One region of the Thauera aminoaromatica genome, then DNA from elsewhere that is predicted to be linked to it. Evidence: riboswitches for the same ligand, from Rfam matches in the RefSeq annotation. Region 1 holds a riboswitch; the other holds the start of a gene.
The links. A riboswitch is a leader RNA that binds a small molecule or an ion and turns the genes downstream of it on or off. The one in region 1 is predicted to bind cobalamin.
Positions count from the first base shown of each region.

Region 1 (3,396 bases):
CGGGCGCAGGCGAAGGCGACGCCGGGGTGGCGGGCGCGGGCGCGCTCGATCGCAGCCGGAAGCTCCATCTTGACGTGGCCCGCGGCGTTGAGGATGAAGGGAATCGTGACGACACGGTGCGCCGCGTGCGCGGCGCGGTCGAGGCCCTCGTCGAGCAGCACGTCGGCGTGCTCGATGAAGCAGGTCTCGATGCGCCAGCCGGGATGGCGTTCGCGCCATTGTGCGGCGAAGTGGAGGATCTCCTTGTTGCCCTCGCGGTTGCGCGAGCCGTGGCCGACGAGAAGGATGGCGGTCTTGTTCATGCGGTTTCTCCGGTGGCGATGCCGGCCGCGGCGGCCGGCATCGACGCCTTGCGGAAGCGGTGGCCGAAGCCCGGGTCGTAGAGTTTCGAGCGTGCGAGGTCGGGCCACAGGCGGGCGCCGAGCGCCGGACTGGCGAGAATCATGGCCTGGCTGGCGATCTTCTCGTCCTGGCAACGGCGCTTGATGTCGGCCAGCGTGCCGCGCACGATCTTCTCCGCGCCCGCCCAGCTCGCCTTGTGCACCACCACGATGGGGGCGTCCTCCGGCCAGCCGGCGGCGCGCAGCGCACGCTGCACCTCGTGCAGCAGCGTGATCGACAGGAAGATGCACAGCGTCGTGCGGTGCGCGGCGAGCGCCTCGAGCGCCTCGCCCGGCGGCATCGGCGTGCGCCCGGCGACACGGGTGAGGATCACCGTCTGCGTCACCTCCGGCAGGGTCAGGGTCTCGCCCGCGGCGGCGGCCGCGGCCATCGCCGAGGACACGCCCGGCACCACCCGCCAAGGAATGCCGGCGGCGTCGAGCGGGCGCGTCATCTCGACCAGGGCACCGTACAGGCCGGGGTCGCCGGTCTGCAGGCGCACCACGACGGGATGGCGGGCGCAGGCGTCCAGCAGCCAGGCGCTCATGCCCTCGAGCGTCATGTCCCTGGAGTCGCGGATCTCGCAGTGGGCGGGCGCGAACTGCGTCGCGCTGCGGTCGACCAGCGAGCCGGCGAACAGGATCGCGCCCGCCCGCTCGAGCAGGCGGCGGCCTTTCACGGTGATCAGGTCGGGGTCGCCGGGGCCCGCGCCGACGAACCAGACCGTACCCGGCAGCGCGGTCATCAGCCGCGCGCCGGCACGGCGAAGCAGAGCCGCACGAGGGGACGATGCGCCTGCGACTGCAGCAGGCGGACGAGTGCGACCGTCAGCACCGGCTCGATCAGCGCCACCGGGAGGTAGGCGCTGGCGAAGGCGGCCCATGCCGCGAAGGGCGTGGCGACCTCGCCCATGGCCAGCCAGAAGCCGACCATGACGGCGACGCCGGCGTAGTAGGCGGCGTCGAGCTTCAGCACCGATCCCACCCGCGTCGCGGCGCCGCTGGCGAGCCTGCGGCCGAGCGTGGCATGCAGCGCCACCAGCGGTACGGCCAGCGAGAGGAAATTGACCCCGAGATGCAGCAGGTCGGCGGGCTCGAAGACCCCGCCCTGAAGCAGCAGGCCGAGGCCGAAGCCGAGCAGGGTGGGCACGAAGCCGAGCGTCAGGTAGATCGGCATGGCGCCGATGAAGTGCAGCTCCGATGCGCCGGCGGGCGTATGGAAGCTCTGCATGAAGACGGAGAAGAACAGGGCTGCGAGCAGGGTGCGCAGCAAGCGCTGCGGCTTCCTGAGAAGTTGCGGCGCCTCGGCGGCGACGAGCGCGGTGGCGGCGAGGTTGGCGGCGGCGATCTTGGCGCCGGAAAGGATGCCGGGTTCGATGTGCATGATGACTCCCCACGAGTGCATGGAACGACGATGCGAACCACGCGGGCGGGGGGCGGCATGCGGGCGCGGCGCTGCCGGTGGGCGTACGCACGCGGTGAAACCGCGAGCGCACGCCGGGCACGGCATTGCCTGGAGACCGCTTGCACGACGAGTCGGCTGGAGCTTCCGGCGCACACGGGCAGCCGGCGGAAAACCAGTCGGATCGAACCCACACCCCGGGGCTCACATCAACCTGGAACCGCGCACGACGCCACTTGCAGGCGGGTGCGGGTTCCGTACTCGATCGGGCCGGTCTTCTGGCTTGCCGTCTTCCTCCTCCGCCGGCCTTCCCGAGCGCAAGGCTCAGTGGCGTGTTGGCGGATTCGTCAGGCTCACAGCAGCGGGGGCTGCGCCGGAATGGTCGTGCGCGCGCAAGGCGGACGACGTCACCGGACTTCCCGTTTCACCCTGTCATATGAAGCTATGACAGGGCACCCGGATCGAATGCGGAGCGAAGGATAGGCGAAGCTGGGGCGGGAAGGCAAGCGATGTGCAGCGGTGGGGACGGGAGCGCCGCGGTCGCGATGCCGGTTTTCGTGGGAGCGACACCAGTCGCGATGCGGCCGTCGGCGCGGGTTATGCGAATCTCGGACCCGCGCCGACGGCCTCGCCGTTTCCGGTCGTCCTGCTCAGCGCTTGTCGCCGCCCGGCTTGGCGGCGAACAGGGCGGCGCGGGGCTGCGGGCGGCGCTGCGGGTTCGCGCCGGCGGGGCGGGGCGCGTTACCCTCCGGGCGGCGGTTGGCGGACGGTGCGCGGTTGCCGTCCACCTCGACACGGCGGGCCGGCACGGCGCGGTTGCCATCGACGTCCGGGCGCGGAGCCGAGCCGCGGTTGCCGTTGGGCTCGCGCGCCTCGCCCGTGCGCGCCGCGCGATTGCCGTCGGCCTCGCCGCGGGTGCGCGCGGGGGCACGTCCGCCGGGCTGGGCCGGAGCACGTCCGCCGCCTGCGCGCTCGCTGCGCGCGGGCGCGGCGGCGGGGCTGCGGCCCTGGCCGTTGCGGCCGCCGCGGCGCTGCAGCGGTTCGCGCTGGTGGTCGGCGTCGTGTGCGGCCTCGCCGCCGGCGCTGGGCACGAAGTCCTCGGCCACGGCGCGCTCGATGCGGCGCTTGATGACGCGCTCGATCGCGGTCAACAGTTTGATTTCTTCGTTGTCGACCAGCGAGATCGCATTGCCGGCGGCGCCGGCGCGGCCGGTGCGGCCGATGCGGTGCACGTAGTCCTCGGCGACGTTGGGCAGCTCGAAGTTCACCACCTGGGGCAGCTGGTCGATGTCCAGGCCACGCGCGGCGATGTCGGTGGCCACCAGCACCGGCAGGGAGCCGTCCTTGAACTGGGCCAGCGCGCGCGTACGCGCGGCCTGGCTCTTGTTGCCGTGGATCGCGGCGGCGCCGATGTCGTGCTTGGTGAGGTACTCGGCGAGCTTGTTGGCGCCGTGCTTGGTGCGGGTGAACACCAGCGCCTGGAACCACTGCTTTTCCTTGATCAGGTGGGCGAGCAGTTCGCGCTTCTGCTTCTGGCCGATCAGGTACACCGCCTGGTCGACGCGCTCCGCGGTGGTGTTGCGCGGGGCGACTTCCACTTCTGCCGGGTTCTGC
Region 1 covers NC_011662.2:4,105,866-4,109,261, reverse strand. Annotated here, with positions in the region: gene TMZ1T_RS18130 (sirohydrochlorin chelatase) at 1-302, opposite strand, end outside; gene cobM (precorrin-4 C(11)-methyltransferase) at 299-1,126, opposite strand; gene TMZ1T_RS18120 (energy-coupling factor ABC transporter permease) at 1,126-1,764, opposite strand; cobalamin riboswitch at 2,034-2,258, opposite strand; gene TMZ1T_RS18115 (helicase-related protein) at 2,433-3,396, opposite strand, start outside.

Region 2 (3,396 bases), 1.6 Mb from region 1:
GCGGCGCTGCAATCGCGACTTGCGTCGCTCCTACAGGAGATGCCGGGGTTGCGGTGCTTGCGGGCGTTCGGGGTGCGCTGTGGGAGCGACGCGAGTCGCGATCACGGCCGTCTCGCAGCCGCCGAGGTGCATCGCCTGCCGCGGCGCTGGATCGCGACTTGCGTCGCTCCTACGTGAAACGCCGGGGTTGCGGTGCTTGCGGGCGTTCGGGGTGCGCTGTGGGAGCGACGCGAGTCGCGATCACGGCCGTCCCGCAGCCATCGAGGCGCATTGCCTGCCGCGGCGCTGGATCGCGACTTGCGTCGCTCCTACGTGAAACGCCGGGGTGGCGGTGCTTGCGGGCGTTCGGGGTGCGCTGTGGGAGCGACGCGAGTCGCGATCACGGCCGTCCCGCAGCGACCGAGGCGCATCGCCTGCCGCGGCGCTGGGTCGCGACTTGCGTCGCTCCTACATGAAACGCCGGGGGCGATCAGCTGGCGATGCGGGCGAAGGCTTCGACGACCTCGGGCGGGGCCTGGACAAGTTCGACGAGCACGCCCTCGCCGCCGATGGGGAATTCGTCGTTGCCCTTGGGGTGCAGGAAGGTGATGTCATAGCCCGCCGCGCCGCGACGGATGCCGCCGGGCGCGAAACGCACGCCGTTGGCGCCGAGCCATTCGACCGCCTTGGGCAGGTCGTCCACCCACAGGCCGACGTGGTTGAGCGGGGTGGTGTGCACCGCGGGCTTCTTCTCGGGGTCGAGCGGCTGCATCAGGTCGACCTCGACCTTGAACGGCCCGGAACCCATCGCGCAGATGTCCTCGTCGACGTTCTCGCGCTCGGACACGAAGTTGCCGGTGACTTCCAGGCCGAGCATGTCGACCCACAGGGTCTTGAGCTTCTCCTTGCTCGGACCGCCGATGGCGATCTGCTGGATGCCGAGGATCTTGAACGGACGCTGGGACATGGTGCCTCCTGGGTGGGCGGTTGTGTCAAGAATTCATAATTATAGAGGAATCGAGCCGGCGCTGCGTCGGGAGGGCCAATGGCCGAGCGCCGGTTTCGTGGGAATCGCGACTTGCGTCGCTCCCACGTCCCAACCCGGGCGCCGGGCGCAAGGATGTGCGCGCCGGTTTTCGTAGGAGCGACGCAAGTCGCGATCCAGCGCGGCGGCTGCGAGGAGCGTTTCTAGGTCGACGCGGGTGGGAATCGCGACTTGCGTCGCTCCCACGTCCCACCTCGGGCGCCGGGCGCAAGGATGCGCGCGCCGGTTTCGTAGGAGCGACGCAAGTCGCGATCGGGCGACCTCCCACCCCGCGCGGCGGTGTCCGCCTTGTTTTGCCCGCGGCCGCCTTTGCCGCTAAGCTTGCGCCCTCTCTGCTTCGAGGTGCCCGCGTGTGCGCGGGAGAATCGGGAAGGCGGTGCAATTCCGCCGCGCGCCCAGCGCCGTGTAGGGGATTGTCCGGGCGAGGTTCGCCCAGCCACTGGTCCACGAGGACCGGGAAGGCGCCCGGACGAGATGATCCGCAGCCGGAAGACCGGCCTCGAAGTGCATCCCGCAGCCGCCTGGTCGGTGGCTGCCCACTGCTCGACGACAAGGGGAATACTTCATGAGCAGCCCGACGCAGGCGCAGTGCGCGCCGGCGAGCACCGACGCGTCCGCACCGATTCACGACCCGGCCGCCGCGCGCTTCCAGGCCAATCCGTTGTTCGACGCCGCCGAGCGCGCCGCCGTCTATCGCGCCATCCACACCCGGCGCGACGTGCGTGGCGAGTTCCTGCCCGACGCGATCCCCGACGAGGTGCTCGCGCGCGTGCTCACCGCCGCGCATCACGCGCCCTCGGTCGGCTTCATGCAGCCGTGGGATTTCGTCGTGGTGCGCTCGCGCGAGGTGCGCGCGAAGATCCACGCCGATTTCCTCGCCGCGCACGCCGAGGCCGAGCAGATGTTCGACGAGGGCAAGCGCGACACCTATCGCAACCTGAAGCTCGAGGGCATCCTCGAGTCGCCGGTCAATATCTGCATCACCTGCGACCGCAGCCGCCACGGCCCGGTGGTGATCGGGCGCACGCACATCGGCGCGATGGACGTGTACAGCGCGGTGTGCGCGGTGCAGAACCTGTGGCTGGCGGCGCGCGCCGAGAACCTGGGCGTGGGCTGGGTGAGCATCCTGCACCAGCAGGCGCTGCGCGAGGCGCTCGGCATCCCGCGCGAGATCGTGCCGATCGCCTATCTGTGCGTCGGCTATGTGCGCGACTTCCACGCGCAGCCGGAGCTCGAGGCCGCAGGCTGGTTGAAGCGCGTCCCGTTGCCCGAGCTGCTGCATTTCGACGGCTGGCAGCGCGGGCCCGATGGGGTGGGCGAGGGCTTGATCGAGGCCATCGGCCAGCTCCGCCCGAGCCCTCGAAGCGCCGCGTAGCCCCTTGCGGGCGCGACGCGAGTCACGATCGCACGATTCCGCGTGCGGCAGCGGGCGGCGGGGGCGGCAGGGCCGTGATCGCGACTTGCGTCGCTCCTACGGCAGCGCCAGGCGGCGGCGCTGGAAGGGAGCGCTGGTTCTGGTGGGAGCGACGCGAGTCGCGATCGCACGATTCCGCCTGCGGCAGCGGGCGGCGGGGGCGGCAGGGCCGTGATCGCGACTTGCGTCGCTCCTACAGCAGCGCCAGGCGGTGGCGCTGGAAGGGAGCGGTGGTTCTGGTGGGAGCGACGCAAGTCGCGATCGCACGATTCCGCCTGCGACAGCGGGTGGCGGGGGCGGCGGGGCCGTGATCGCGACTTGCGTCGCTCCTACAGCAGCGCCAGGCGTCGGCGCTGGAAGGGCGCGCTGGTTTTGGTGGGAGCGACGCAAGTCGCGATCGCACGATTCCGCGTGCGGCAGCGGGCGGCGGGCGGCAGGGCCGTGATCGCGACTTGCGTCGCTCCTACGGCAGAGCCCAGGCGTCGGGCTTGCACGGGTCTTGCTTGGGGGGATGTGCGGCCGCCGGTCGCAGACCCTCTTCTTGCCGGAGCCCTGCATGGAATCGATCCTCGCCTTTTTGGTCGCTGCGCGCCGTTGTGAGCTGCGCGAGCTCGAGCAACTGGCGCGCAGCTGCGAGCTGGTGCGGGCGGTGAGCGAGCTGGTGCATCGCCTGCAGGCCGAGCGCGGGTGCTCGAATCTTCACCTCGCCGCGGGTGGCAGGCACTTCGATGGCGATCGCGCGGCGTGCGTGGCGGCCAGCATCGAGGCCGATGCCGCGCTGCGGACCTGGCTGGAGCAGGCCGACGTCCTCGACGCGAGGGGCGGCGCGGCGCCGACGGGCGGCTCCCGCCTGCTCACCCGGATCGCGCTCGCGCTGCACGCCCTCGACGGGCTGCCCGCGCTGCGCGCGACGATCGCCGCCGGCCGCTGCACGCCGCACGAGGCCACGCAGCGATTC
Region 2 covers NC_011662.2:1,251,439-1,254,834, forward strand. Annotated here, with positions in the region: gene TMZ1T_RS05555 (VOC family protein) at 470-946, opposite strand; cobalamin riboswitch at 1,348-1,540, shown strand; gene bluB (5,6-dimethylbenzimidazole synthase) at 1,590-2,399, shown strand; gene TMZ1T_RS05565 (nitrate regulatory protein) at 2,995-3,396, shown strand, end outside.
Region 2: another riboswitch for cobalamin. It lies ahead of bluB (5,6-dimethylbenzimidazole synthase); the one in region 1 lies ahead of TMZ1T_RS18120 (energy-coupling factor ABC transporter permease).